DNA from 4 places in the Shinella sp. 838 genome. Region 2 is predicted to be linked to each of the others. Evidence: predicted binding sites of a transcription regulator. Region 2 holds the regulator's gene; each other region holds the start of a gene.

Evidence for each region. Region 2 encodes LexA, which represses DNA repair genes until DNA is damaged. Its sites were predicted from a motif close to TGTTCNNNNTGTGTTCNG; they were not measured.
Region 1: P9A16_RS12800 (DNA recombination protein RmuC) is a predicted target of LexA. The motif match lies at 3,739-3,756, and genes of this name have one in related genera.
Region 3: P9A16_RS21900 (helicase-related protein) is a predicted target of LexA. The motif match lies at 2,927-2,944, and genes of this name have one in related genera.
Region 4: P9A16_RS08425 (energy-coupling factor ABC transporter ATP-binding protein) is a predicted target of LexA. The motif match lies at 2,489-2,506, and genes of this name have one in related genera.

The regions. Positions count from the first base shown of each region.
Region 1 is NZ_JARSBQ010000003.1:256,819-264,252, reverse strand. It holds gene dapE (succinyl-diaminopimelate desuccinylase) at 1-752, shown strand, start outside; gene P9A16_RS12820 (hypothetical protein) at 739-1,335, shown strand; gene truA (tRNA pseudouridine(38-40) synthase TruA) at 1,361-2,104, opposite strand; gene fmt (methionyl-tRNA formyltransferase) at 2,104-3,048, opposite strand; gene def (peptide deformylase) at 3,140-3,664, opposite strand; gene P9A16_RS12800 (DNA recombination protein RmuC) at 3,810-4,982, shown strand; gene P9A16_RS12795 (ribokinase) at 5,027-5,926, shown strand; gene P9A16_RS12790 (methyl-accepting chemotaxis protein) at 6,206-7,434, shown strand, end outside.
Region 2 is NZ_JARSBQ010000001.1:1,546,887-1,554,320, forward strand. It holds gene gltA (citrate synthase) at 1-721, opposite strand, end outside; gene P9A16_RS07325 (ComEC/Rec2 family competence protein) at 1,030-3,486, shown strand; gene lexA (transcriptional repressor LexA) at 3,480-4,205, opposite strand; gene P9A16_RS07335 (molybdopterin molybdotransferase MoeA) at 4,304-5,527, opposite strand; gene moaC (cyclic pyranopterin monophosphate synthase MoaC) at 5,527-6,024, opposite strand; gene trpC (indole-3-glycerol phosphate synthase TrpC) at 6,038-6,853, opposite strand; gene trpD (anthranilate phosphoribosyltransferase) at 6,862-7,434, opposite strand, start outside.
Region 3 is NZ_JARSBQ010000008.1:39,790-47,223, reverse strand. It holds gene P9A16_RS21925 (ABC transporter permease) at 1-209, opposite strand, end outside; gene P9A16_RS21920 (ABC transporter ATP-binding protein) at 206-922, opposite strand; gene P9A16_RS21915 (arylesterase) at 982-1,626, shown strand; gene thpR (RNA 2',3'-cyclic phosphodiesterase) at 1,709-2,290, shown strand; gene P9A16_RS21905 (low molecular weight protein tyrosine phosphatase family protein) at 2,387-2,707, opposite strand; gene P9A16_RS21900 (helicase-related protein) at 3,085-6,135, shown strand; gene P9A16_RS21895 (RNA-binding S4 domain-containing protein) at 6,140-6,559, shown strand; gene fdxA (ferredoxin FdxA) at 6,752-7,090, shown strand.
Region 4 is NZ_JARSBQ010000002.1:171,241-178,674, forward strand. It holds gene P9A16_RS08410 (class I adenylate-forming enzyme family protein) at 1-458, opposite strand, end outside; gene P9A16_RS08415 (biotin transporter BioY) at 463-1,026, opposite strand; gene P9A16_RS08420 (energy-coupling factor transporter transmembrane component T family protein) at 1,063-1,668, opposite strand; gene P9A16_RS08425 (energy-coupling factor ABC transporter ATP-binding protein) at 1,662-2,342, opposite strand; gene P9A16_RS08430 (winged helix-turn-helix domain-containing protein) at 2,524-3,723, shown strand; gene P9A16_RS08435 (hypothetical protein) at 3,720-4,679, opposite strand; gene ribB (3,4-dihydroxy-2-butanone-4-phosphate synthase) at 4,763-5,863, opposite strand; gene aroC (chorismate synthase) at 5,885-6,982, opposite strand; gene P9A16_RS08450 (bifunctional diguanylate cyclase/phosphodiesterase) at 7,253-7,434, opposite strand, start outside.

The DNA of each region.
Region 1 (7,434 bases), on a different contig from region 2:
CGATCAAGCTGCTGCAATGGGCCGCAGAGCGTGGCGAACGCTGGGATGCCTGCCTCGTCGGCGAGCCGACGAATCCGGACCAGCTCGGCGACATGATCAAGATCGGCCGGCGTGGCTCCGTCTCCGGCACGATCACGGTGCATGGCGTGCAGGGCCATGCCGCCTATCCGCATCTTGCCGACAACGCCGTGCGCGGCGTGATCGCGCTCACCGACGCCCTGATGCACCCGCCCTTCGACGCCGGAACGGAGAACTTCCAGCCGTCGAACCTCGAGGTGACGACGATCGACGTCGGCAACCCCGCGACCAATGTCGTACCGGCACAGGCGATCGCCCGCTTCAACATCCGCTTCAACGACAGCTGGACAGCCGAGACCGTGATGGCCGAGATCGTGCGCCGGCTCGATGCCGCAGCGCGCGACGAAAGGCTGCGGCCGGGCCGCCCGCCACTCCGCTACGACATCGCCTGGGCCGAACGCCCGAGCCACGTCTTCCTCACCCGCAACGACCGGCTGATCGCCTCGCTGTCGGGTGCCGTAGAGACCGTGGTCGGCCGTGCGCCGAAACTGTCGACGACGGGGGGCACCTCCGATGCCCGCTTCATCAAGGACTATTGCCCGGTCGTGGAGTTCGGCCTCGTCGGACAGACCATGCACATGGTCGACGAGCGCGTGGCCGTCGCCGATCTCGAGACACTGACCGTGATCTACGAGACCTTCATCCAGCGCTGGTTCGGCGATGCCCAGGCTTGACGAGGTCCTGTATTATCTCACCGGCGTCTTCCTGCTCGTGCGGCAGAAGCAGGAAGGCTTCGGCTGGCTGGACCTGACAGTGCGCGGGCTTGCCCGTTCCTTCTGGGCCTTCGCCTGGTGCCTTCCCGCCTTTGCCGTCATCTGGGCATCCTGGCGGCTCTATTTTCTCGGCAGCATGCCGGCGGGAACACCTGCCGGCCTCCCCTTCTTCGTCAAGCTCCTGGTGATCGACGTGGCGGGCTGGCTGCTGCCGCTGGTGCTGCTTCTGGCGCTTGCGCGCCCGCTCGGCTACGGCAGGCATCTGGCAACCGTCGTGACGGCGAGCAACTGGATCGCCGTGCCCTTCGCCTATGCGGCGGCGATCCCCTTCGCGCTGACGCTGGTTCTGCCGGGGAGCGCGCCCTTTGCCGGCCTGCTGCTCTATGCGGTCTTCGGCGCCAGCGTCGTGCTGCAATTCCGCCTCGTCTGGATGTGTGTCGGCAAGCAGACGCTGCTCGCCTCCGCCATCACGGCGATCTACGTGCTGCCGCCGATGATTGCCGGGCAGCAATTGCAACAGGCTCTCGGCACGCTGCCGGGCTGACCGGCATTCCTGCGTCCGGAAACGGTTAGTAGTCGACGGCCATGAAGTAGAGCCCGTCCGGCGGCGCAACGGGGCCGCAGGCCTTGCGGTCGCGTGCCTCAAGCGCGCTGCGCACATCCTCCGGCGTCCACTTGCCCTCCCCCGCCAGCTTCAGCGTGCCGGCGAAGGAGCGGATCTGGTTGTGCAGGAAGCTCTGCGCCGAAACGCGCATCTCGATCAGGTCGCCGCTGCGCGTCACGTCCAGCCGGTCGATGGTGCGCACCGGGCTGTTCGCCTGGCATTGGGCAGCCCGGAAGGTCGTGAAATCATGCCTGCCGACCAGCAACTGCCCGGCGGCATGCATCATCTGGTGGTCGAGCGTCCTGGTGACAAACCATGCCCGGTTCGCCTCCAGCGCCAACGGCGCCGGGCGTGAGATGATGCGATAGAGATAGTGCCGCTTCACCGCCGAGAAGCGGGCGTCGAAATCATCGGGCACCTCAGCGGCATCGAGGATCACGACCCGCTCGCGGGCCATGCCGAGATGGGCGTTGAGCGCGTTGCGCAGCGTGTGGTCCTTCCACACCCGTGAAAGATCCGCATGGGCCACCTGTCCCATGGCATGCACGCCGGAATCCGTGCGCCCCGCGCCGCGGATCGAGACGGTCTCGCCCGTCAGCGACAGGATGGCCGCCTCGATGGCCCCCTGCACGGAGTGCCCGTTGTCCTGCCTCTGCCAGCCGACATAGGGCGTGCCATCATACTCGATGCGGAGGCGGTAGCGCGGCATCAGCCGATGACCTGGCCGGCCGCGACCGGCGTGCCGCGAAGGAAATCCGCTGCGTCGAGCGGCTTGCCGCCCGCCTTCTGCAGGCGCACGAGCCGCACGGCTTCGCCATCACCGCAGGCGACCGTGAGCCGGTCGTCGAGAACCGTGCCGGCAGCCTTCGCCGTGGTTTCACTCGCCCGCGCACTCGCCAGCACCTTCACCCGCTCCGGCTTGCCGCCGACCGGCAGCTCGAACCAGGCGCCGGGGAAGGGCGAGAGACCGCGGATATGGTTGTGCACATCGCCAGCCGGGCGGGAAAAATCGATGCGGGTCTCGGCCTTGTCGATCTTGGCGGCGTAGAGCACGCCCGTCTCGGCTTGCGGGGTCAACGGCAGGTCGCCGGCCTCCAGCTTTGCCATGGCCTCCGTCATCAGGGCGCCACCTGCCTGCATCAGGGCGTCATGCAGCTCGCCGGCCGTCATGCCGTCGCCGATCGCCACCCGACGGGTGAGCGCGACCGGGCCGGTATCAAGCCCCTTTTCCATCTGCATGACCATCATGCCGGTTTCCGCATCACCCGCCATGATCGCCCGCTGGATGGGCGCCGCGCCGCGCCAGCGGGGCAGCAGCGAGGCATGGCCGTTGTAACAGCCGAGCCGGGTACCGGTCAGGATCGCCTCCGGCAGCAGGAGACCATAGGCGACGACGACGGCGACGTCCGCCTTCAGCGCGTGAAAGGCCGCGCGATCGGCCTCCTCGCGGAAATTAAGCGGCGTGAAGACCGGAAGCCCAAGCTTTTCCGCCGCCTGGTGCACCGGCGACTTCACCAGTTCGAGGCCACGGCGGCCGGCCGGGCGGGGCGGCTGCGAATAGACGGCGACGATCTCGTGGCCGGCTTTCACCAACGCCTCCAGCGTCGGCACGGAGAAATCCGGCGTGCCCATGAAGATGATGCGAAGGGCCATCGGTCAGCCTCCATGAAAGCAATACCGGCAAAGGCGCGAAGCGTTTTGCCTCCGGCATTGCGGGAAAACGGAAACCTGGGCGGTTGTCGCCTCAGAGCGCCTTGCTGCCGCGCAGCTTCGCCGCCTTGGTGAATTTGCGGATCACCATCTCGCGCTTCAGCTTCGAAATATGGTCGATGAACAGCACGCCGTTGAGGTGATCGATCTCGTGCTGAAGACAGGTCGCCAGCAGCCCGTCGGCCTCCGTCAGCTGCTCCTTGCCGTCCCGGTCGAGGTGCTTGACGGTGATGACGGCAGGACGCTCGACCTCGGCATAATAGTCCGGGATCGACAGGCAACCCTCCTCGTAGACCGAGCGGGTATCCGAAGCGGAGACGACTTCCGGATTGATGAAGACGAGTGGCTTCTTGTCCTCGCCCTCCTTCGAGACGTCGAGCACCAGCATGCGGCGCGCCACACCGATCTGGATGGCGGCAAGGCCGATGCCCGGCGCATCGTACATGGTTTCCAGCATGTCGTCGGCGAGCTTCTTCACCTCGCTGTCGATGGTCTCGATGGGCTTCGAAACCTGGCGGAGGATCGGATCGGGAAGGATAATCAGCGGCTTGATGGTCATGCGCCTCCTTAGCGCGGTTTTTTGACGCTTTCAATCGGCTTCGACTGCCGCCGGCGCTGCAGTGCGCGCATCTCTGTTCACGTTATGATCTGGTTTCCGCCGCAATTCGTGTTATGGTCGCGGCATGATCGATCCGACCTTTGACATGTTGCTTGCCTCCTTCCTCACTCGACTTGGCGGCCCCGGCCCGGCGCTCATGCTGCTCGCAGCCGCGCTGATCGCCGTTTTCGGCCTCCTTTCGGCCCGCCGCAGTCAGGCGCGCCAGCGCGAGGCTGCGGGCATGGCGGAGTTGCACTTTGCCGAACTCCTGAAAGCGCAGACGGAAATGCAGGGACGCGTCGCCGCCATGGCCGAGGTCTTCGGCTCCAAGCAGTCGGAAACAAACCAGGCGATCAATGCCAGGCTCGACGGCCTGACGCAGCGGCTCGGCCAGTCGATCTCAGAACAGACCCGCTCGACGCACGAAAACCTGCGCCGCCTGCAGGAACGGCTTGCCGTCATCGACAATGCGCAGAGCAACATCCAGTCCCTGGCGAAAGACGTGGTCGGCCTCCAGGCGATCCTGTCGAACAAGCAGACGCGCGGCGCCTTCGGCCAGTCGCGCATGGAGACAATCATCGCCGATGCCATGCCATCGGGCGCCTACCAGTTCCAGGCGCAGCTTTCCAACGGCGTCAGACCGGATTGTACGATCCGCATGCCGAACGGCCAGCCGCCCCTCGTCATCGATGCAAAATTTCCGCTCGAGGCATGGAATGCCCTGTCGGACGGACGTTCTCCCGAGGCCGCCAAGCTCGCCGCGCAACAATTCCGCCGCGACATGGAGACCCATATCCGCGATATCGCCGAAAAGTACCTGCTGGCCGGCGAGACGCAGGACACCGCCTTCCTCTTCGTGCCCTCGGAATCGATCTTCGCCAGCATCCACGAGAATTTCGAGGCTATCGTGCAGCGGGCACACCGGGCACGCATCGTCATCGTCTCGCCATCGCTGCTGATGCTCTCCGTGCAGGTATTGCAGGCGCTTCTGAAGGATCAGCGCATGCGCGAGCAGGCCCATGTCATCCAGGGCGAGGTCGCCAGGCTGATGGACGATTTGACGCGGCTCGACGACCGGGTGCGCAAGCTTTCCGGTCATTTCACCGCAGCCCAGAAGGATGTAGACCTCATCCTGACCTCGACAGAGAAGCTCACGCGGCGCGGCGCGCGCATCGGGGACATGGATTTCGAGGCAACCGCACCGCTTTCTCCACCGGCGGAGGCGGCTGTCGAGACCCGAACTGGACAGCTTCGCCTGAGGGTGGTTGACGAAGACTGACCGCCTCGGGCAGTGTCCGGCGGAAACCATAAGGGGCACCTCTCATGATCACCGTCTTCGGCTCCATCAACATGGACCTCATCGCCACGCCAGAACGCCTGCCGAAGCCGGGTGAGACGGTGATGGGCAGCAGCTTCACCACCGCCGCTGGCGGCAAGGGCGCCAACCAGGCGCTCGCCGCCCGTCGCGCCGGCGCGATCGTACGCATGGCCGGCGCCGTCGGCGACGATCGGCTCGGCAGCCAGGCGCTGGCCCTGCTCGCCGACGCCGCCGTGGACCTCAACGGCGTACGCTCCGCCGCCGAGGCGACCGGCACGGCCCATATCCTTGTGGACGACGAGGGTGAGAACGTCATCGTCGTCGTACCGGGCGCCAACGGCACCGTCAGCGAGGAGGACGCCAAGCGCACCGTCGGCGGCATGACGCGTGGCGACTATCTGATGCTGCAGTTCGAAATTCCCAATGCCGCCATCGAAGCCGCGCTCGTCAGCGCCAAGCAGAAGGGCGCCATCTCGGTCGTCAACATCGCGCCGTTCAGCGCCGATGCCCGCCGCCTCGGCGCGATGGCCGATATCCTCGTCGCCAATGAAACGGAATTCGACCTCTTCGTCGGCAAGGGCGAGCTCTCCGACGAGGCGCGCGAGACGACGATGCGCGCACTGCATGCCGACAGCGGCCAGACGATCATCGTCACGCTTGGCGCCGATGGCGTCGTCGCGATCCGCAAGAACGAGATCTTCCGCGCCGCCGGCCTCAAGATCGAGCCTATCGATACGGTGGGGGCGGGCGATACGTTCTGCGGCTATCTTGCCGCCTCGCTCGATGCCGGCCTCGGCTTCAAGGAGGCGCTGCGCCGTGCAGCCGTCGCCGGATCGCTCGCCTGCCTGAAGCCCGGCGCCCAGCCCTCCATCCCCTTCGCTCCCGCCGTCGACGCCGAAATCTGACGTCGATGCGGCGGCTCCGCCTGCCGGATTTCGCAATTGGCACATCGGGCGTCGCATTGGCTGCGGCGCCTGAAAAATCAGCTGGTTGCGCCGAGAAGTGGTGGCGATATTTGGCTATTTATTAATATTTTATAGGTTACTGAAGTCCTCAGGCGCGGCCCTTCCGGTCGGCTGCCGTCGGCGCTGGTCGCGCGCCCCGACCTCCATGATGGAGACCCCCTGCAAACGAATGTGCTCCTCCGCGGTGCCGCCGCGGACGTCTCTCATCGTGAGGATTTTATGTTCAAGTTCCAGGCCAAGTCGCTCGCGACGAAGCTCATCGCGGTTACCGGCGGCACGATCGCCCTGGTGATGCTCGCCTCCAATACCGTACTCATCGGCCAGACGCAGAGCCGCGTCGCCGATCTCGTCTATTCCGAAGCCGACACCGAGGCGAAGGCGATCGCCGCCGACATCGCGACCGATATCGGCCAGCTGGCCAGCGCCGCGCGCTCCATGGCGGGCGTGATCGAGCAAGGCCAGGCCGGCGGGCATTTCGACCGCAAGGAAGTGGTCGACCTCATCAAGGCGAATGCGGAAAAGAACAGTTTCGCGCTCGGCAGCTGGTTTGCGGAAGAGCCGAACGCCTTCGACGGCAAATCGCGCGAGACGGCCGAGCAGCTGGAAACCGGCACGTTCAAGGACGGCTCGTTCAACCCCTACTGGACGAAGCGCAAGGACGGCTCCATCGCGCTTTCCACCTTCGAATCCGACTACAAGGCCGAGTGGTATTCGCTGGCTGCCGGCAGCGGCAAGGGTGCGATGAGCCAGCCCTACAAGGAAAGCTCGACCGGCGAAGGCTTCACCATGGCCTCCATCGCCTTTCCGGTCGCTCCGGGCGGTAAGCTGATCGGCGTCACCGGCGTCGATGTCTCGCTGAAGACGCTCAACGAAAAACTCAGCCAGCTGAAGCCCTTCGGTGAGGGCCGCGTCATGCTGCTGTCGCAGACCGGCAAGTGGATCGTTGCGCCGAACGCCGACCTCCTGATGACGGATTATGACGGCCAGGGTGCCGAGATCGTCAAGGAAGCCCTTGCCACAGGCAAGACTGGCCGCATCGAGAACCTCTCCTTCGACGAGCTGGCCGCCTTCGACCGCGTCGTCTACCCCTTTGCGCTGCCGGACATCAACACGTCCTGGATCGTGCTGGTCGACGTGCCGCGCGCAGCAATCGCCGCACCGATCAACGACCAGACCCGCATGATGATCCTCGGTGGCCTGATCGTTCTCGGCGCCGTGCTTGCCGGCCTCTACACCGCCATTCGCGTCTTCGTACAGAAGCCGCTTGCCGGCCTCGTTTCCGGCGTGGCAACGCTCAGCAGCGGCGTCTATACCCAGCCGATCGCCGGCCAGGAGCGCTCGGACGAAACCGGCTCGGTCGCCAAGGCTCTGGAAGGGTTCCGCCACCAGCTTGCAGACACCAAGCGCCTGGAAGCCGAAGCCGACAACCAGCGCCAGCTGACCGAGAC
Region 2 (7,434 bases):
GACGAACCGTCGAGGTGGAGGCGTTCTGCTCGTGGTCGGCATGCAGGATGAAAATGCGGTCCATGGCGCGCGAGAGCACCGGGTTGACCACATAGTCTTCGCAGGGCACGGCAAAACACATGCGCAGGAAGTTCGAGGCGTAGTCGAGGTCGTTCTTCGGGTAAACGAAGGGCTGGCCGATGTGGTACTTGTAGGCCATCGCGGCGATCGTCGGCATCTTGGCGATCATGCGCAGCGAGGCGACCATGCGCTGGTGCGGATCGGTGATGTCGGTCGAGTCGTGATAGAAGGCCGAGAGCGCGCCGACACAGCCGCACATGACGGCCATCGGGTGGGCGTCGCGACGGAAGCCGGTGAAGAATCGGCTCATCTGCTCGTGCACCATGGTGTGGTGCGTGACGCGGTAATCGAAATCGTCCTTCTGGGACTTGGTCGGCAGTTCGCCGTACAGCAGAAGGTAGCAGACTTCGAGGAAATCGCCGTGTTCGGCCAACTGTTCGATCGGATAGCCGCGATGCAGCAGAACGCCTTCGTCGCCGTCGATATAGGTGATCTTCGATTCGCAGGACGCGGTGGAGGTGAAGCCGGGATCGTAGGTGAAGGTGCCGGTGTTCTTGTACAGCGTGCCGATGTCGATCACATCGGGGCCGATCGTACCGGATCGCGTCGGCAGCTCAACCGCTTTGCCACCGACCGATACACCCGCGCTTGTTCCTGTCATAACGATCCTCCGTTGTTTCCAATGGCGGCACGAAGTTGTGCCGGAACCATGAACATGCTCGTTTTGCTAGCCCATTTGCACCTGCCTGCCAAGCGAGACGAAAGGCAAATTGTGCATTGCGGAAATAGGCTTTCCGGCAACGCAATATCTACCCTTTCCAGCAAGTTTCAAGCAACTTTTACGCGTGTTTCGTGAAATGCGGAGGTAGCATCCTTTCTGTCTTGCTTAGCACTTGTGACGGCCACTGCTGATTGAAGTTTCCATCATTCGGTTGCACAATGGCAGTGTGAACGGGTGGGGCCGGGATCATGGAGAAGGGCAAGGTCGCAGAACGGCGGGAGGTGCCCGAGGCGCATGCCTGGCGGGCGGCGCCTGACGATGCTCCTCTGCCGGTCCCGGCACGCGATCCGCCGGCCCGCAGGGGCAGGGTCGTGATGCTTCTGACAGCGGCGGGGCGCCTGAGGAGTGCTTCCGAGACGCCGCAGACGTGGCGCGCCGCCTTCGCGCAGGAACGGGCACATGGCCATTTCTTCCTGTTCGTGCCGGTCTTCCTTGGTGCTGGAGCGGCCCTTTGGTTTTCCGCCGTTACTGATCCATCGCTTCCAGCACTGCTGCTTTTCGCTGCCTTCGCGTTCTGGCCCGCCTGGCGCTTCCGACATCGGGAGGACTGGACTGCGCTCGCCGCCGGGGCGATACTCTTCGTTCCGGTCGGCATGCTGCTGGCGGCGCTCGAAAGCGCGCGGCTCGATACGGTCGTGCTTGATGCGCCCGTTACCACCGATGTCAGCGGGCGGGTGCTGGCGCGCGAGAGTGACGAACGGGGTGCGATCCGCTACCGCATCGCGCTCGATACGACACGCGACCCGGTGCTCAAACGCCCGCCCGGCGTGGTGACGCTCCTCGCCCGCAGTCGGCATGCGCCGATCCCGATCGGCGGTGGGATAACCGGACGGGCACGGCTCGGGCCGCCCTCCGGCCCGGCGCTTTCCGGCCTCAACGACTTCGCCTTCGACGCCTATTTCGCCGGCACCGGCGCGGTCGGCTACTTCTATCAGGCCCCGCGTGCGGTTGCAGTGGCCGAGCCGGGCGTCGAGGGTCGGATTCGACAGACGGTCGCGACCTGGCGCAACAACCTCACCGAGCATATCCGCGGGCGGATTGGCGGCGATGCCGGCGCGATCGCCGCGGCCCTGGTGACGGCGGAGCAGCGGGCGATCAGCCCGGAAACGGTGGAGGCATTGCGAGAGGCGGGGCTTGCCCATGTGCTGGCCATTTCCGGGCTCAACATGGTGCTCGCCGCCGGCACTTTCCTCGTCGGCGCCCGCGTTCTGATGGCACTGATCCCGGGCTTTTCCGAACGCTATCCCGCCAAGAAGATCGCTGCCGCCGGTGCGCTCGCCATGGTGACGCTCTATATCCTCGTTTCGGGCGGTGCGATCTCCGCCGTGCGCTCGTGGATCATGATCTGCATCATGCTGGTGGCGGTGCTGTTCGGCCGTGCGGCGATCAGCCTGCGCAACGTGGCACTCTCGGCCATCGTCATCCTTGCCATGACACCGTCGGCCGTCACCAATCCGGGCTTCCAGATGTCCTATGCCGCAACGCTCGGGCTCGTCGCCGGCTATGCGGCCTGGCGGGAACGTCCCGTCCGCCGCGAGGGCGAGGGAGGGCGCCTGAAACTGTTCGGCGGTGCGCTGGGGCGCTTCTTCGGCGGGCTGCTCCTGTCCTCGCTGATCGGCGGCTTCGCGACCCTGATCTATTCCATCGGCCATTTCCATCGCATCCCGGCCTATGGACTTGCCGGCAACTTGCTCGCTATGCCTGTCATCAGCGCGATCGTCATGCCCTTCGGCCTCATCGCCGTACTGCTCATGCCTTTCGGCCTCGATGGCGTGCCCTTCGCGATCATGGGCAAGGGCATCGAGTGGATGATCGCGCTGTCGACATGGGTTGCGAGCTGGAAGGGCGAGATCGTCACCGGCCGCATTCCCTCGATTGCGTTCCTGCTGATCGGTCTTGGTGGCGGGCTTGTCTGCATCCTGCGCACGCGGCTGCGCCATGCGGGAACGCTGCTTGTCGGGATCGGCCTCGCCATCGCCTGCTTTCCGGCTGGAGGTGCCACGCCGGAAGCGCTGGTGTCCGAGGATGGCCGCCTCGTTGCCATCCTTCGCGGCGAAACCGTCGCCACAAACCGGGCAAGACCGCCAGACTTCATCTATGCGCAGTGGCGGCGCGCCCTTCGGCTCGGCGAACTTGTAAAACCCGAGATCCGCAGAAGCGCCGGCTTGACCCTTGAAGAAGCCGTCAGCACCACGGGTGCCGCAGAAAGCCGAAACAAGCCCCGGCGCAAGGCCGACCGGCAGAAGGCGAGGGACGCCATGGCGTCCGCGCTCGCGGCGGCCCGGGCCGGCAATGGCTTCGTCTGCGAGGCAAAGGCCTTCTGCGCCGCCGTCTCGCCAAGCGGCTGGCGGATCGTGACCCTCGACGACGTCGCCTTCCTGGGCACGGCCTGCGACGCTGCCGACCTCGTCGTCTTGTCCCTGGCCCTGCGGCTCGAGGCCTGCCGCTCGGGTGCGCGCCTGGTGACTGTGCGTCACCTGAGGCGAACCGGCGCCCTCGAAATCCACCCGGCCGCCGAAGGCCTATCCAACATCTTTTCAGCTGCGCAGGTCACACCGGCCGTGGAAAGTCTCGACCGGCCCTGGGCCCGCCACCGCAGCTACGACTGGCGCACGGGCAGTTTCGATCAGCCGGCCGATCAGTGATAGCGGCGAATGAGGCCGACCAGCTTGCCCTGGATTTTTACCCGGTCCGGCCCGAAGATACGGGTCTCGTAGGCGGGGTTTGCCGCTTCGAGCGCGATCGACGCGCCCTTGCGGCGAAAGCGCTTCAGCGTGGCTTCCTCGTCGTCGACAAGCGCGACGATGATTTCGCCGGGATTGGCGCTGCTCGCCGTGCGGATGATCACCGTGTCGCCATCGAGAATGCCGGCCTCGATCATCGAATCGCCCTTGACCTCCAGCGCATAGTGATCGCCGTTGCCGATCATCTCGGCCGGAACGGTGATGTCATGGGTGTTGTTCTGGATGGCGGAGATCGGCACGCCGGCAGCGATGCGGCCCATGACAGGCACGGAGACGGATGAGGAAACCTCGGCCACGGGCGTGCGCTGCGGCGGGGCGGCGACGGGAGCGGGGGGCTGCTTGCCGCGACTGCCCTCGATGACGGCAGGTGAAAAGCCGCGGCGCGGCTGCAGGCTCTGGGTATAGGCTTCGGGAAGCTTTATCACCTCGAGCGCGCGGGCCCGGTTCGGCAGGCGCCGGATGAAGCCGCGTTCCTCCAGCGCCGTGATGAGGCGGTGGATGCCCGATTTCGACGCGAGATCCAGCGCGTCCTTCATCTCGTCGAAGGAGGGAGGAATACCGGACTCCTTCATCCGTTCATGAATGAACAGGAGAAGTTCCTGTTGTTTCCGCGTGAGCATGGCCCCTCCACCGAGAATCGAGTGAAACAAATCCAGAACAGACACTATCTGTTCCATATGTGTTCTGCAAGGGGCTGCTGAAACAATAATAGTACTGTTCAGGCGGATGGTTCGCGCAGGAGAAGCACTGTACAGGGCGCGCCTGCAGGGGCCGCCGGCGCGTGGGGTGCGCGGACGAGAAGGGCCTCGGATGCGGAGAAGGCCTTCATCATGGAGGAATCCTGCTTGTCGAGGGGCGTGACGAGCAGGTCTCCGGCGGGGTCGCGGGCAATGCGTGCGCGAACATAGTCCTGCCGGTGGTCGTTCTCCTTGAGCGGCACGGCGGCAATGGCCGGACGTTCGCGGTTTTCCGCTGGAAGGCGCGCGAGGCGGCGCACGAGGGGAACGAGGAAGAGGTGCGAGCAGACGAGACTCGAAACAGGGTTGCCGGGCAGGCCCACGACGTGCACGTCGCCGAGGCGGCCGACCATCAGGGGTTTGCCGGGGCGCATGGCGATGCGCCAGAAATCGAGGTCCATGCCGGCTTCGCCGAGCACGGGCTGCACAAGGTCGAAATCCCCGACAGATGCGCCGCCGAGTGTGACGAGCGCATCGATACCGAGCGACAGTGCGTGGCGCACGGCGTTCAGAATTGCGTCCTTGTCGTCGCCGACGATACCGAGGTCGATCACCTCGGCGCCTGCCGCGCGGGCGAGCGCAGCGACGCCGTAGGTGTTGGATGCAATGATCTGGCTGGCGCCTGGGGGCGTGCCCGGCGACACAAGCTCGTCGCCGGTGGCGAGCACGGCGATGCGCGGGCGTGCATAGACGGTCACCGCCGCATGGTTCATGGCTGCCGCGACCGTCAGGCGGCCGGCATCGAGCACGTCGCCGGTCCTCAGGACGATTTCGCCTTCGGAAAAATCCTGGCCGCGCGGGCGGATGTGGCGGCCCTTCGGTGTGAGGAAGGTGGTGCGGATGCGACCGTCTTCCAGGACCTCGGCATCTTCCTGCAGGAGCACGGTATCGGCGAAGGCCGGCAGCGGGGCGCCGGTGAAGATACGCACGGCCTCGCCGGGGCCTGCGGTGCCCTGGAAGGCGTGGCCAGCGGACGACATGCCCGCAACGCTCAGGATCGAGCCGAGCGTGGCTATATCCGCGTGGCGCACGGCATAACCGTCCATCGCGGAATTGTCGAAGGGCGGCTGCGTCAACTTGGCAGCGACATCCTCGGCAAGCACGCGGCCATCCGCCTCGTGCAGCCGGACCAGCTCTGTCTGCTGTGTCGGCCGGGCGGCCGAAAGCAGGCGATGGAGGGCGTCTTCGACAGGCAGCAGCGACATCAGCCTGCGTCTCCGCGCCGGTAGTCGCCGGAGCGTCCGCCGGATTTTTCGACGAGGCGGATGCCGCCGATCTCCATCTCGCGGTCTGCGGCTTTCGCCATGTCGTAGATGGTGAGGCAGGCGACGCTGACGGCGGTGAGCGCCTCCATCTCCACGCCGGTGCGGCCGGTCAGCTTGGCCATTGCCTCGATCCGCAGTCCCGGAAGGCTGCGGTCCTCGCGGATGTCGACCGCGACCTTGCTCAGCATCAGGGGATGGCAGAGCGGGATGAGGCTGGCGGTCTGCTTGGCGGCCATGATGCCGGCAAGCCGCGCCGTACCGATCACGTCGCCCTTCTTGGCGTCGCCCTTGAGGATGAGGTCCAGCGTTGCCGGCGCCATGCGGATGAACCCTTCGGCAACCGCGATGCGCACCGTCTCGGCCTTGCCGCCGACATCCACCATGTTGGCTTCGCCGGACGCGCCGATATGCGTGAGCGTGCGGGCCTCGCCCGTCATTTCGAGACCGCCATCATTCCGCTGCCAGCATGCCGGCCGAGCCGGTAAGGAGCTCGCGAGTGGCGGCCGCCACGTCATCCTTGCGCATCAGGCTTTCGCCGACGAGGAAGGTGGAGATGCCGACCTTGCCGAGGCGTTCGCAATCCGCATGGGTGAAGATGCCGCTCTCGCCAACGAGCAGGCGGTCATCCGGCACCATGCTTGCGAGCTTTTCGGAAACGGCAAGATCTACGTCGAACGTGCGCAGATTGCGGTTGTTGATGCCGACGAGCTTGGACTTGAGCTTCAGCGCGCGTTCCATTTCAGGCGCATCATGCACCTCGATGAGCACATCCATGCCGAGCGCGAAGGCGGCGTCTTCCAGCATCTTCGCATCGTCGTCGCTGAGCGAGGCCATGATGAGAAGGATGCAGTCCGCACCCCAGGCACGGGCTTCCAGCACCTGGTAGCCGTCGAACATGAAGTCCTTGCGCAGCGCCGGCAGGGTGCAGGCCGCCCGCGCCGCTGTCAGGAATTCCGGCGCACCCTGGAAGCTCGGTGTGTCCGTGAGAACGGAAAGGCAGGCGGCTCCGCCGGCCTCATAGGCCTTCGCCAGCGCCGGCGGATCGAAATCCGGCCGGATGAGGCCCTTGGAGGGGCTTGCCTTCTTGATCTCGGCGATGAGGCCGAAGCGGCCTTCCGCCTTTTTCGCCTTGAGGCCCGCAAAGAAGCCCCGCGGCGGCTCCTGGTCGCGGATGCGCGCGCGAAGCTCGGCAGGGGAAACACGCGCCTTGGCGGCGGCGATTTCCTCCAGCTTGTAGGCTTCGATCTTCTTCAGGATATCGGTCATGGACAATCCTACTCCGCCTGGCCTTCGTTGGAAACTGCGACAAGGCGTTCCAGAACGGTGCGCGCACGCCCGCTTTCCAGCGCTTCGGTGGCGAGGCGCATGCCGTCCCTGAGCGTTTCCGCCTTGCCGGCGACGACCAGCGAGGCCGCGGCATTGGCGAGCGAAATGTCCCGGTAAGGCATGTGCGCGCCCCCGAGCACGGACAGGAGGGCGGCGGCATTGTGCGCGCCGTCTCCACCGCGCAAGTCGTCCAGTGCCACCTGGGGAAGGCCGAAATCGGCGGGCGTCAGTTCGAAGGTGCGGATCTTGCCATCTTCGAGCGCGGCGACCTTCGTCGTGCCCGTCGTGGTGATCTCGTCGAGGCCTTCGCCATGCACAACCCAGATGCTCTCCGAGCCGAGATCGCGCATCACTTCGGCGATCGGCAGCAACCAGTGCGGCGAGAAGACGCCGAGCAGCTGGCGTTTGACGCTGCCGGGGTTCGAAAGCGGGCCGAGCAGGTTGAAGATCGTGCGCGTGCCGAGTTCGACGCGCGACGGGCCGACATGCTTCATGGCAGGATGGTGCAGCTGCGCGAACAT
Region 3 (7,434 bases), on a different contig from region 2:
AAGCGCACGTCACCGGCAAGCAGGGTCTGCCCCTGCGAGGCGATCGCCTGGGTGATGGCGCTCGACACCGAATTGACGCCCGCGATCGCCGCCGTTCCGAGCGCGATGCAGGCGAGGAAGATGTAGAACCCCTTGAGGCCGCCACGCATTTCGCGCAGCGCCAGGCGAAGCGCCAGTGGAACCTGCCTGAGGACCGCGCCGACCCTCATGCGGGTACCGCCTCTGCCAGTGTCGCCTTGACGGGCGCCGCGCCGGAAACGATCTCGCCGGAGCGCATGGCGACCTGCCGGCTGCACCGGGCGGCAAGCGAGGGATCATGCGTCACCAGCACCAGCGTCATACCGCGCTCGGCCTGCTTGGCGAAAAGAAGGTCGGCGATCTGCCGGCCCGTCTCGGTATCGAGGTTGCCGGTCGGCTCGTCGGCGATCAAGAGCTTCGGCGAGGGTGCGAGCGCCCGGGCGATCGCCACGCGCTGCTGCTCGCCGCCCGAAAGCTGGCCGGGATAGTGCGACAGGCGCTCACCGAGGCCGACCGCCGTCAGCTCCCGCCGGGCGATCTCGAAGGCGTCCCGCACATTGGCGAGTTCCAGCGGCACCGCGACGTTTTCCAGCGCGGTCATGTTGGGAATGAGATGGAAGGACTGGAAGACGATACCGACATTGCGGCCACGGAAATCGGCCACCTGGTCCTCGTTCATGCCGTGCAGGCCCGCGCCGTCGATATGGATCTCGCCGCTGTCGAGCCGTTCAAGCCCGGCCAGCACCATCAGGAGCGTCGACTTGCCCGAACCGGACGGGCCGACGATACCGACCGATTCGCCGCCATCGATGACAAGGTCGATCCCCTTCAGCACATGCACGGAGGCGGCCGCCCGGCCGAGGGTGAGATCGGCTTTTTTGAGATCGATGATGGTTTTGGCCAAGGAATTCTGCCCTATATGTCTTCAAACAACCGGAATGCCAGCAATCTAGGATCAGCGACATGTCGTTTAAAGCGGCGCTTTCATTTTTCGCCTCACTTGCAATCACAGCTTTGTTATCCGCGGGCGACGTACGGGCGGAGCCGGTGAAGCTCGTCGGCTTCGGCGACAGCCTGATGGCCGGCTATCAACTGCCCGCGGCGGATGCCTTTCCGGTGAAGCTGGAAAAGGCGCTGCGCGAAAATGGCTACGAGATCGAGATCGCCAATGCCGGCGTTTCCGGCGACACCAGCTCCGGCGGCCTTGCCCGGCTCGACTGGTCGATCCCCGAAGGCACGCAGGGTGTGATTCTGGAGCTCGGCGCCAACGACGCGCTGCGCGGCATTCCACCGGAAGAGACGGAAAAGAACCTCGACGCCATGCTGACGCGCCTCAAGGAGCGCGGCATCGCAGTGCTGCTTGCCGGCATGCTGGCACCACCGAACATGGGCCCCGAATACGGCGAGCGCTTCAACGGCATCTACCAGCGCATGGCGGAAAAACACGGCGTCGCGCTCTATCCTTTTTTCCTGGACGGGGTCGTCACCAAGGCGAACCTGCAGCTCGAGGACGGCATGCATCCGAATTCCGAAGGGGTGGACGTGATGGTTGCGACGATTCTTCCCGCCGCCGAAGCGTTCATCAAATCGATACCGGCGAAGGAGTAGTTTTCGCGGGTGCGAAATAAGGGTTGCGCAAAAATCCATTGCGTGATTCGCTGACAGTACATTCCAGCAGGGAGAAGTCGCTATGCCGAGACTTTTCGTCGCCCTCGAAGTGCCGCGCAATGCTGCCATGAGCCTCTCCTTGCTGAGAGGCGGACTTCCCGGGGCCCGCTGGATCGATGTCGAGAACTTCCACATTACCTTGCGTTTCATCGGCGACATCGACGGCCGCACCGCCGACGAGGTGGTCGACAAGCTCGACCGCATAGAGCGCCCGGAATTCCAGCTGGCCCTGTCGGGCATGGGCTCCTTCGGCTCGAAGAAACCGCATTCCGTCTTCGCCGGGGTGACGCAGGCGCCGGAAATGTACGCCCTCCAGGGCGAGATCGAGCGCATCTGCCAGCGCCTCGGCCTTCTCGCCGATCCGCGCAAATTCACACCCCACGTCACGCTCGCGCGCCTGCGCAACGCCCGCACCGAGGACGTCGCCCACTATCTTTCCGGTCGTGGCAATTTCTACACCGCCCCCTTCACCGTGAACCGCTTCGTGCTGATGTCCTCGAAAGAATCCGTCGGTGGCGGGCCATACCTCACGGAAGAGGTTTTCCCACTCTACGAGGCCGGCGGCGGCTGGGATAGCGCGGACCTGCGCGATCACCTGATTTGATCGGCAAGCTATCATAGGGCAATCGGCCCGGGCCTGAGACGACCTTTGCCGCAGCCGAGCCCGGCAAACCGGCCTCTAATGCTCCCACCGCAACACCTACAGATGCTGAGGGACTTTTGTCTTCAGCAACTGGACCAGCGCGGGGTCCATGAACGCGTAGTCATCCGGAATATCCAGGCAGATGAGCCGTTTACCCTTGAGAGCGGACCGGAACTTTGCCTGGACCTTGCTCCGATGGGCTTTCTCCATCACGAAAATGATGTCCACCCAGCCGATCTCTTCTGCCGAGAGCGGATTTTCCGCGTCGTTGTTCGTGCCGGCGGAGGAAACCTCGATGTCCGGCCAGCTTGCGAACACCTGTTCGGCCGTCGGGCTTCGCAGCTTGTTCTGGCTGCACACAAAGAGAACATTGCGCATGGTTTTTCTTTCTTCTGCCTTTCGTGCAGCGATGGTACCTGGGAAATGCGGGTGTCCACGCAAGAACACGGAATGAACACGGCCGGAATGGGCCTCCGCTGGACCGCCTTCGTCACCCCTTGTTCCGATTCAGCATTTCGCGGCACCTACCCGAATCACGTCAATCCCTTGTGGTGAACAAACCCTGAATCATCCGGAGTCAGCGATTCGTCTCCGATTCGTTCGCAGACTGTTCCGCAAAGGCCGCAGAAGCGCGAGAAAAGCGGCGCTTTTCGCCTTGCCCCTTGCCATCGGGCGCCTCGATGGGCATCTGTTGCCTGCCGGATGCGTCCGGCGGAGATGGAAACCTGCCGGGGCGTGACTTGTCGCAAGCACCCATGATCTTGAGCGGCCGCGGGGTCACCGCGGTGCTCGGCCCGACCAATACGGGCAAGACCCACTACGCAATCGAACGCATGGTGGCACATGAGACGGGCATTATCGGCCTGCCTCTGCGCCTTCTCGCGCGCGAGGTCTACACGCGCCTCGTCGACAAGGTCGGCCAGCACAATGTGGCGCTGGTCACCGGCGAGGAGAAGATCACGCCGCATATGGCGCGCTATTCGGTCTGCACGGTGGAGGCGATGCCACGCGAGACGCGCGCCTCCTTCGTGGCGATCGACGAGGTGCAGCTTGCCGGCGATCTCGAACGCGGCCACATCTTCACCGACCGGGTCCTGCATCTGAGAGGGCGCGACGAGACGCTGCTGCTCGGTGCGGCCACCATGAAGCCCATTCTGGAGCAGCTCCTGCCGGGCATCCATGTGGTGGAGCGCCCGCGGCTGTCGCAGCTCTTCTACGCCGGCTCCAAGAAGATCACCCGCCTGCCGCAGCGTACGGCCATCGTCGCCTTCTCGGCCGACGAGGTCTATGCGATCGCCGAGCTGATCCGCCGCCAGCGTGGCGGAGCAGCCGTCGTGCTCGGCGCGCTCTCGCCCCGCACCCGCAATGCGCAGGTCGCGCTCTACCAGGAAGGCGACGTCGAATATCTCGTCGCCACCGATGCGATCGGCATGGGTCTGAACCTCGACGTCGACCATGTCGCCTTCGCGCAGGACCGCAAGTTCGACGGCTACCAGTTCCGCAACCTCAATCCCGCGGAACTCGCACAGATCGCCGGCCGCGCCGGGCGGCACCTGCGCGACGGCACCTTTGGCGTGACGGGCCGTGTCGATCCCTTCGACGACGAGCTGATCAAGCGCATCGAGACACATCAGTTCGACCCTGTGCGCGTGCTGCAATGGCGCACGCCCCGCTTCGACTATTCTTCCCTCGTGAACCTGCGCAAGTCGCTCGATGCCCCGCCGCCGATCGCCGGGCTGACGCGGGCGTTGCCGGCCGTCGACCAGCAGGCACTGGAGCACCTGTCGCGTTACCCCGACGTCCGCGACCTTGCGACGACACCCGAGCGCGTCGAAAAGCTCTGGGAGGCTTGCGCACTTCCCGACTACCGCCGCATCACCCCCGCCCAGCACGCCGACCTCATCTCGACGCTCTACGCGGATCTGGTAAAACGCGGCACGGTTAACGAAGATTTCATGGCCGATCAGGTGCGCCGCGCCGATCGAACCGATGGCGAGATTGACACGCTTTCGGCGCGAATCGCACAGATAAGGACGTGGACCTATGTGTCGAATCGGCCCGGATGGCTTGCCGATCCGACACACTGGCAGGAAAAGACGCGGGAAATCGAAGACCGATTGTCCGATGCGCTACATGAACGGTTGACGAAACGCTTTGTTGATCGCAGGACATCTGTGCTCATGAAGCGCCTGAGAGAGAATGCGATGCTGGAAGCTGAAATCAGTGTGAATGGCGATGTCTTCGTAGAGGGACATCATGTCGGGCAGTTGGCCGGTTTCCGGTTTACGCTGGCCTCCGGAACAGAAGGCCCCGATGCGAAGGCCGTGCAGACGGCTGCACAGAAGGCGCTCGCGCTGGAGTTCGAAGCCCGGGCCGCACGCCTGCATGCTGCCGGCAACGGCGACCTCGCGCTCGGCTCCGACGGCACCGTGCGCTGGCTCGGCGATCCCGTCGCACGCCTGACGGCGAGCGACCATGTCATGCGTCCGCGCGTCATCCTGCTCTCCGACGAGCAGCTGACCGGCAATGCGCGCGACCACGTCGCCGCCCGCATCGAGCGCTTCGTGAACCACCACATCGCGACCGTGCTGAAGCCGCTCGACGACCTTTCGCGCGCGGAAGACCTGCAGGGCCTCGCCAAGGGCCTCGCTTTCCAGCTCGTCGAAAATCTCGGCGTGCTCTTCCGCCGCGACGTGGCGGAAGACGTGAAGTCGCTCGACCAGGAAGCCCGCGCATCGATCCGCAAGCACGGCATCCGCTTCGGCGCCTACCATATCTTCATGCCGGCGCTTCTGAAGCCCGCCCCGGCCGAACTCATCACCTTGCTCTGGGCGCTGAAGAACGACGGCCTCGACAAGCCGGGATACGGCGACCTCATCCCGGTGCTCGCCGCCGGCCGCACCTCGGTCGTCACCGATCCGAGCTTCGAGCGCGCCTTCTACAAGCTTGCCGGCTTCCGCTTCCTCGGCAAGCGGGCCGTGCGCATCGACATTCTCGAGCGCCTTGCCGACCTCATCCGCCCGCTGCTGCAATGGAAATCGGGCACGCCGCGCCCCGAGGGCGCCTATGACGGCCGCCGCTTCATGGCGACGACCGCCATGCTCTCCATTCTCGGTGCGACGCCGGACGACATGGAAGAAATCCTGAAGGGCCTCGGCTACCGTGCTGATAGCGTAAAGGCAGAAGAGGTCGCCGCCCATCTCGCCGCGCAGGCACCGGCCGATGCCGCCGCTGCAGCCCCGGCCGAGGCAAGCGCGGAAATCTCCGACGAACACGATGCCGACGCAGCGGAGAGCGACAACGACGCACCTGTCGCTGCCGCAGACGCTTCGGCTGCACCGACGGAGGCTCCGGCCACCGAGAGCGCGGAAGCACCGACAGAAGGTATCGTCGAAGGCGAACCGGTCGAAGTGAAGCCGGTGCTGCTCTGGCGCCCGGGCTCTCGCCACGACAACCAGCGCCAGGGTCATCGCCAGGGCGGCGAGCGCCATGGGGATCGCCAGGGCGAGCGTCAGGGTCAGGGCGAGCGGCGCGGCGGTGATCGCCATCGCGGCCAGCCGGCCGGCGAACGCGGCGAGCGGCGTGACGGCGGCCGCGGTCGCCCCGATCAGGCCAAGGGCCGCGACGGAAAGCCGCAGGGCGGAAACCGCCCCGATCGAAACGAGCACCGCCCCGATCGCAACGATCGCGGCGGCAAGCCGCAGCAGGCGAAATTCGAGGCCCGGCCGCCCCGCAAGGAAAAGCCGATCGACCCGGATTCTCCCTTCGCCAAGCTCGCAGCGCTCAAGGAGCAGCTGAAGAAGTAAGCCGATGGCACGCAACGAGGAACAGCCGGCGGGTCAGGCGCGACAGCGCATCGACAAGTGGCTGTTCTTCGCGCGGCTGCGCAAATCCCGCTCGCTGGCGGCGAAATCCGTGGAAGCGGGCGATGTCAGCATCAACGGCCAGAAAATCCGCCAGCCCTCGCATATAGTGCACCCCGGCGATGTCGTGCTGATCTCGCTCGACCGACACGACATGGTCGTGAAGGTGCTGCATTCGGGCGAACGCCGCGGACCCTACGAGGAGGCCCGCCTTCTCTACAGCGACATGACGCCGCCCCCGCCGCCGCGCGAGGAACGCTCACTTTTCGAGCAGGCGACACGCGAGCGCGGCGCAGGCCGGCCCACCAAGCGGGAACGCCGCGAAACAGACCGCCTGCACGGTTTTCCCGGCGACGACGAGGATTAGAATTCTATACCTCGCAAGCGCCCGGCGGCGCATGTATTACGCTTGCAAACCGCCCGCAAAGCCTTTACCTCAGCCTCCGGACGGCCCTCGATACGCGCGGTCTCCCTTGTCCGGCAAGCCGATCGCGTGACGGATCCTGCGGTGACGGATGGTCTCGTCCGCGCCCGCCTTATGACGATTCTGGAGTTCCTCATGACGTATGTCGTGACCGACAACTGCATTCGCTGCAAGTACACGGACTGTGTGGAAGTGTGCCCGGTCGACTGTTTTTACGAGGGTGAGAATTTCCTCGTCATCCACCCCGACGAATGCATCGACTGCGGTGTCTGCGAACCGGAATGTCCCGCCGAGGCGATCAAGCCGGATACCGAACCGGGCCTCGACAAATGGCTGAAGATCAACACGGAATTCGCCGCCGTCTGGCCCAACATCACGGTCAAGCGCGATGCGATGCCGGAAGCGAAGGAAATGGACGGAGAGGAAGGCAAGTACGAGAAATACTTCTCTCCCAATCCGGGCCAGGGCGATTGATCGCCGCGTAGGGCGGCAACCGAAGCTGGGGAAAAAAGCGTGCTCCCGTCAAAAGGCGATGGGACAGGCTTGATGACCCATGCGAAGCAAATTATTGATTTCGGCACTTTTTTGTGGTAGGGTCCGGATACTGATCCACATCGCGGCATTTTGCGTGCCCGAACACCACCACGAAAGCAAACGATCCCTCAACGCCGCTCACCTCCCATAGGCAGCTCCGGTTGCTCAAATGTGAACGCGTCGCCAGGGACCTTTTTTGCGCATGGCGGACGGACCAGAGTGGTGACACCGCAACGGTGCCCCCGTCTTTCCCGGGTCCCCGGACCCACCCGGCCATGCCGGGA
Region 4 (7,434 bases), on a different contig from region 2:
ACGATGAGGAACGGGTCGTCGTCGGCCCCTTCCGGCAGCACGGGCGTGTCCAGCGCGGCACTTTCGGCGATGACCCGCCGCGCACCGTCGCGCCGGCTCTCGACGGTAAGATCGGCGCCGTGGGCGGTGACGACGAGGTCGGGGTCGATCTTGCCGATCAGGCGTGTACGCTGGGCTTCCGGCAGGTGCGGGTCGATCAGGGCGGCGCAATGGATGCCGGCCGTTGCAGCCGCAAAGGCGGCGGGAAAGAGCGCGTGGTTGCCGGTCATGATCGCGACCAGCCGGGTTTTCGGCCCGATGGTGCTGCGGCCTTCGGGCGCGAGATCGCAGAAGGCTGCAAGGAACTGCCGGGCCGTTGCCGCCAGTGCACCATAGGAAAGAACCCGGTCCTCCAGGTGGAAGGCCGGGTTCGAGGGGCTTTCGGCGGCGTGCCGTTCGAGGGCGCCGGAAAGCGGCATCGGCTCAGGCGCGCTGCGGCAGCAGCGGATAGCCGGCAAGCACCGCGCGGCCGGCCAGCATGGCGACGCCGGCCTTGATGATGTCGCCGGGCACGAAGACCATCGAGGCGAGGGCCGTCTCGAAGAAGGCCTTGCCGCTCATATAGGCCAGCCACGGAATGCCGAAGAGGTAGACGACCGCGATGCCGCCGACGATCGAGGCGCCGAGGAAGGCGGCGAACTGCGTCAGCTCCGGCTGGTCTTCCTTCACGAAGCGCTCGGCGATGAGGCCGCAGACATAGGCGCCGAAGAACCAGCCGACGAGGTAGCCGGCGGTCGGGCCGGCAAAGACGGCTAGGCCGCCGCGCCCGCCCGACAGGACCGGCAGGCCGATGGCCACGAGCAGCAGCACGAGCAGCACGGCGGCCGCGCCGCGCTTTGCGCCGAGAATGCAGCCGGCGAGCATGACGCCGAGCGTCTGCGCGGTGATCGGCACCGGAATGAAGCCGAGCGTGATCGGCGGCAGCAGGCCCAGCACCACGATGATCGCGGCGAAGAGGGCGACGAGGACGATGTCTCTGGTGGTCATGTCAGGTTCCCCGGTGGACAAAATTGGGTCGAATGCTTAGTGCCGCCGAAAGCCGCGCGCGTCAATCGCCATGGCGATCGTATCGGCGTCCTTCAGCGTCAGGATGATGAGCGGCACGAGAGTGGTCAAGGGCCGGACCGGCAGGCCGCGCGCCCGGTGGGCGTCGGTGATCTCGCCGTAGCGCGCGAAGATCTCCGGCACGAAGCGGATGACGAGGCCGACCGCGAGGCTCACATCGGCCGCGCGCACGAAGCCGAAGCGTTCGAGCGGTGTCAGGAGCCGGGTGATCTCGTCCATGAAGGCGGAAATCGAGGTCGTGGCGGTGACGGCGGCAGCCAGCAGAACCAGTGCGCTCAGCCGGGAGAAGACAACCAGCGCCTCGTGCAGCGAATGGAAGGCATAGTTCGCGATTGCGACGAGGAGCACCGTGAAGAGCACGAAGCGCACGCGCCGGAAGGCCTCGCGAAGACCAATGCCGGTCGAAAGGTAGAGGACGGCCGAAAGCCCGAGCGCCGGCACGAGGATGCGCAGGTCGGCAACGATAAAGAGCCCGATCGCGGCGGCGAAGAGCATGAGCAGCTTGCCGCGCACCGGCATGCGGTGCAGCAGCGAGTCGCCCTCGATGTCGAGCCCGTTCAGCATGCCGCGATCCCCCGATAGGCGCGGATCGCCTCGGCCGGCCGGTCGTCGGCCGCAAGCCGGCCCTCGTGGAACACCAGCACCCGGTCGAACCCCTCCAGCAGGGCGAGATCGTGCGTGATGACGAGCACCTGTTCCGGCAGGCCCGCAACGGTGCGCTCGATGAGCGCGCGGTTCTTCAGGTCGAGCTGGTTGGTCGGCTCGTCGAGGATCAGGAGGTCCGGGCCGGTGACGAGCACGCTGGCGATGGCGCCGAGCTGCGTCTCGCCGCCGGAAAGCTCGTGCACGCGCCGCCGTGCGAGGTGGGATATGCCGAAACGCGCGAGCACCGCCTCCGTCCGCGCCGCGATCTCCGCCTTGTCGAAGCCGCGGTTCTTGAGGCCGAAGGCGATGTCTTCGGCCAGGATCGGCAGGATCATCTGGTGCTGCGGGTTCTGGAAGATGAACCCGGTTTTCCCGCGCGCAGCCGCTTCGTCGGCCACCGTGTCCAGCCCGGCGACCGTCACCGTGCCGCCCGTCGGCTTGACGAGGCCGTTGATCAGCCGCGCCATGGTGGTCTTGCCCGAACCGTTGAGCCCGACGACGCCGATGCGCGGCTCGCTCAGCGCAAGCGTCAGCGGGTGCAGCGCGGTGCGTCCGGCATAGGTCACCGTTGCGGCGGAAAAGACGATATCCAAAAGCGGGGTCCCGTTTCGTGGATGGTGGGGGAGCTATAGGCAATTCCACCGCATGTGCGAAGAGGGTTTCCACGCCGGTCTGTTCGAAAAGCGACACTCGTGTGACGGGCACAGCGGTCCGATCCCGCTTGGCCGTCGAAAATGTGTAGAACAAACCAAGAATATGTGTCTATCATCCTCCATGACGATTCTTCTCTCCAATGCCGAGGCCCGGCGCATCTTTCTCGCCCGCCAGGGTCTGAGCGCTCCGCCCGGCCGCCTGCTCGGCAAGGCGGACCTGCTGAACCTCATCCACGATATCGGCTTCGTGCAGGTCGACAGCATCGCCACCGTGGAGCGGGCGCATCACCAGATCCTGTTCTCGCGCAACCAGACCTATCGCCGCGAGCATCTGACGGCGCTGCTGGAGAAGGACGGCGACCTCTTCGAACACTGGACCCATGATGCCTCGGTCATCCCGAGCAGCTTCTTCCGCTACTGGAAACACCGGTTCCGCCGCAAGGAGGCCTCGATGGCCGAGCGGTGGCGCCGATGGCAGGGCGAGGGCTTCGACAAGGCGTTCGGCGAGACCTACGAGCGCATCGCCTCCGGCGGCGCGGTCCTCTCGCGGGACCTCAAGGCCGACGACCACAAATCCGGCGGCTGGTGGAACTGGCATCCGAACAAGACGGCGCTGGAATATCTCTGGCACACGGGCAAGCTGGCGATCGCCCGGCGCGAGAACTTCCAGAAGGTCTACGATCTCGTCGAGCGCGTGGTGCCGGCCCATCACCATGCGCCGGACGTCGAGCACGATGCCTTTGTCGACTGGGCCTGCCGCAGCGCGCTGGAGCGGTTGGGTTTTGCCACCCATGGCGAGATCGCCGCCTTCTGGGACCTCATCTCGCCGGAGGAGGCGAAGGCCTGGGTGGAGGACCATCGCGAGGAGCTGCGCCCGGTCTCGATCGAGCCGGCGGACGGCGGCAAGCCGCGCGCCTCGCACGCCTTTGCCGATTTCCCGGCCTGCCTTGGCAATGTGCCCGAACCGCCCGCCCGCCTGCGTGTGCTCTCGCCCTTCGATCCGCTGATCCGCGACCGAAACCGCACCGAACGGCTGTTCGGCTATTTCTACCGCATCGAGATCTTCGTGCCGGAGCCCAAGCGGCAATATGGCTACTACGTCTTCCCGCTGCTCGAGGGCGACCGCCTCGTCGGCCGCATCGACATGAAGGCCGACCGCAAGGCCGGTACGCTCGACGTCAAGCGGCTGTGGTGGGAGCCGAAGGTCCGCGCCTCTGCCGGCAGGCAGGAGAAGCTTGAGGCAGAGCTGGCCCGCATTGCGAAGTTCGCGGGCGTGGAGACGGTGCGGTATCTGGACGGCTGGCGCGGGGACGCGGGTTAGGCCGTCACCGGCCGCCCGCCGAAGGCGGCTTTGCCCTTTTCCGTAAGCGCACGGAATTTTTCGGAGGCGCCCGTCAGCTTGGCGTCCCATTCCGGGTCGGGCACCTGGCCGCGGATCGTGTCGAAATACACGGCCATCAGCGCGGCGATCGCGAAGGGCTCCAGCACGGCGGCCTTGAAGGCCCAGGCGAAGACGATGGCGACGACGAAGCTGTAGCCCGCGATCTCGCCTGGAAAGGCGTAGAGAATCGCGCCGGCGGGGGCGAGGGCGAGGAGGAAGACGACGATCGACAGCACCCAGAGGAAGACGGCGAGCCAGACGGCGTTCTTCACCATCTTCAGGCCGTTCTGCGCGTAGAGCACGAGGCCGCGGCGGGCGCCGTCCCAGGCATTGTCGCTGTTCGTGCGGATGTTGTAGCCGAGGATGATCTCGTCGACATAGGTCAGCGACAGGCGGATGACCGTGTTGGCGAAGCGGGCGATGGCGTCGAGCCCGGGGATCGGCAGGAAGGCGGCGACGCCGCCGATCAGCCCAGTAATGGCGGCGATGGCGCCCTTGACGAGCTGGTCGAGTGCAAAGAGCACGTTGGCCTCGCCGAAACGGGCCGTGACGACCTCGCGGCCATAGGTAACCTGGCCCTTGCCGTCCGGCAGCGCCTCGCCGTCGATCAGTTTAACGATGATGGCGATATGGGCGGCCTTGACCATGTAGAGCAGCCATTCGCGCGCCCAGTAGACGGCGGCGGCAATGAAGCCCATGCCGATGAAGCCGCCCCAGGCGGCGTAGGATTCCGGGCTTTCGCTGAGTGAGCCGACGACGTAGCCGATGCCGGCTCCCGCACCCGTCGCGAGGATGAAGGCGAGCGTGATGACGAAGTAGATCACCATCCGCAGGAGGATGAACGGCATGGTCCTGGCGAGGATACCGATGGTCCTGCCGATGCTGAAATCCCACATGCCCCGCCATCCCCCGAGAAAATCCCGCGATCCCCGATTGCCGCGTGAAACTCAGACGTTTCGGGGAGGCGGGATATTCGGTTTCAGCAGAGGTCGGTGGCGCTGATCTGGATGCCAAACCCTTCGAGGCCGACATAGTGGCGCTCGCGCGAGGCCATCAGGCGGATCGACGTGATGCCGAGATCCTTCAGGATCTGCGCACCGAGGCCGATTTCCAGCCATTCGCTTTCGCGTGCCTGCGCCTCGTCGTGGCCCTCGCGATCGTGTTTGCCCTTGCGCGCGGTGGAGGACTGGCCGACGCCGACGGACCCCTCGCGCAGATAGACGATCACGCCGCGGCCCTGTTCGGCGATGCGCTTCATGATCGCGTCGATCTGGCGGCTCGCACCAAAGACGTCACCGCCGACATTTTCGAGATGCAGGCGCACCGGAATGTCGACGCCGTCCCTGATGTCGCCGAAAACGACGGCAAGATGCTGCATCGGGTCCCAGGGCAGGGTGTAGGTCAGGGCTTTCGCCTTGCCGTAGGGCGTATCGATGTCGAAACCGTCGACCTGCTCGATCAGTGTTTCCTTGCGCTGGCGATAGGCGATGAGGTCGGCGACGGAGACCTGCTTGAGGCCGTGCTGCTCGGCAAAGCCTGCCACCTGCGGCCCGCGCATGACGGTGCCGTCGTCGTTGACGAGCTCGCTGATCACGCCGATCGGCGGCAGGCTTGCGAGCTTGCAGAGGTCGACCGCGGCTTCCGTGTGGCCGGAGCGCATGAGGACGCCGCCTTCACGGGCGACGAGCGGGAAGATGTGGCCGGGGCGCACGAAGTCGGCGGCGCCGACATTGGGGTTGGCGAGGTTGCGCACCGTCAGCGTGCGGTCGTCGGCCGAAATGCCCGTCGTCGTGCCGTGCTTGAAATCGACCGAGACGGTGAAGGCGGTGGTGTGCGCCGAATCGTTCTCCGCCACCATGGCGTTGAGGTTGAGGCGCTTGGCCTCCTCGCGCGGCATGGGGGTGCAGACGATGCCGGAGGTGTGGCGCACGATGAAGGCCATCTTTTCGGGCGTGCAGTGCACGGCGGCGACGATGAGGTCGCCCTCGTTCTCGCGGCCGTCGTCATCCATGACGACGACGATCTCGCCGGCCTCGAAGGCGCGGATGGCATCGACGACACGCTTCTGATCGTAGCTCATGGCAGGCTCCTATTCAGCCGATTATTTCAGGCGGCCGGTCTGGCCGCGATCGCGCAGGTAGTGGTCGGCAACGGCGCAGGCGACCATTGCCTCGCCGATCGGCACGGCACGGATGCCGACGCAGGGATCGTGCCGGCCTTTGGTGCGCACGTCGACATTGTTGCCGTCCGAATCGATCGAGCGGCGCTCGGTGAGGATCGAGGAGGTCGGCTTGATGGCGAAGCGGGCGACGACCGGCTGGCCGGTGGAAATGCCGCCGAGAATACCGCCGGCGTGGTTGGACAGGAAGATCGGATTGCCGTCATTGCCCATGCGCATCTCGTCGGCATTGTCCTCGCCGGTGAGTTCGGCAGACGCAAATCCTTCGCCGATCTCCACGCCCTTGACGGCGTTGATCGACATGAGGAGGGAGGCGATGTCCTGGTCGAGCTTGCCGTAGATCGGTGCGCCGATGCCGGCGGGAACGCCCTCGGCGATCACTTCGACGACCGCGCCGATCGAGGAGCCCGCCTTGCGGATGCCGTCGAGATAGTCCTCCCACACGGGCACGATGGCAGGGTCGGGCGCGAAGAACGGGTTGTTGTTCACCTCGTTCCAGTCCCAGTTGCTGCGGTCGATCTTGTGTTTGCCGATCTGCACCAGCGCGGCGCGGACGGTGAGCCCCGGCACGACCTTGCGGGCAAGGCCGCCGGCGGCGACGCGGGCCGCCGTCTCGCGGGCGGAGGAGCGCCCGCCGCCGCGATAGTCGCGGATGCCGTATTTGACGTCATAGGTGTAGTCGGCATGGCCGGGGCGGTAGCGTTTCGCGATCTCGCCGTAGTCCTTGGAGCGCTGGTCGGTGTTCTCGATCAGCATGGAGACGGGCGTGCCCGTCGTGATCATCGTCTCGCCGTCGTCGTCCAGCATCACGCCGGAGAGCACCTTGACGAGGTCGTCCTCGCGGCGCTGCGTCACGAAGCGCGACTGGCCCGGCTTTCGCTTGTCGAGCCAGGCCTGCAGTTCGGCCAGCGTGAAACGGATGCCGGGCGGGCAGCCATCCACCACGCAGCCAAGCGCCGGCCCGTGGCTTTCGCCCCAGGTGGTGACGCGGAAGAGATGACCGAAGGTATTGTGCGACATGAGCGGAACCGGACCCCACAGGAAAGTGCGACCTCTCTTAGTGGAAAAGGCGGGGTAGGGACAAGGGTTTCGCGCTTTTACCGTCAGCATGCCCGGTGATTGCCCCTCATCCCGCTGCCGCGACCTTCTCCCCGCAGGCGGGGAGAAGGGGCAAGGGGCGATGTTCTCCCCAACAACGATGCCGCTGTCTGGGGAAACGGGCGCGACACCCCCTTCGCCCCGCTTGCGGGGAGAAGGTGCCGGCAGGCGGATGAGGGGCGATCCAGGCCCTTACGACGCCAGCTTCCACCGCATCTCGCTGCCGAAGGCGAGGAAGGCGTCGCGGGAGAGCGGCTTGGCGAAGGCGTAGCCCTGCAGGAGATCGCAGCCGAGCAGGCCCAGCATCTCGGCATGCTCCATCGTCTCCACGCCTTCGGCGACGATCTCGATGCCGAGCGAGCGGCCGATCTCGA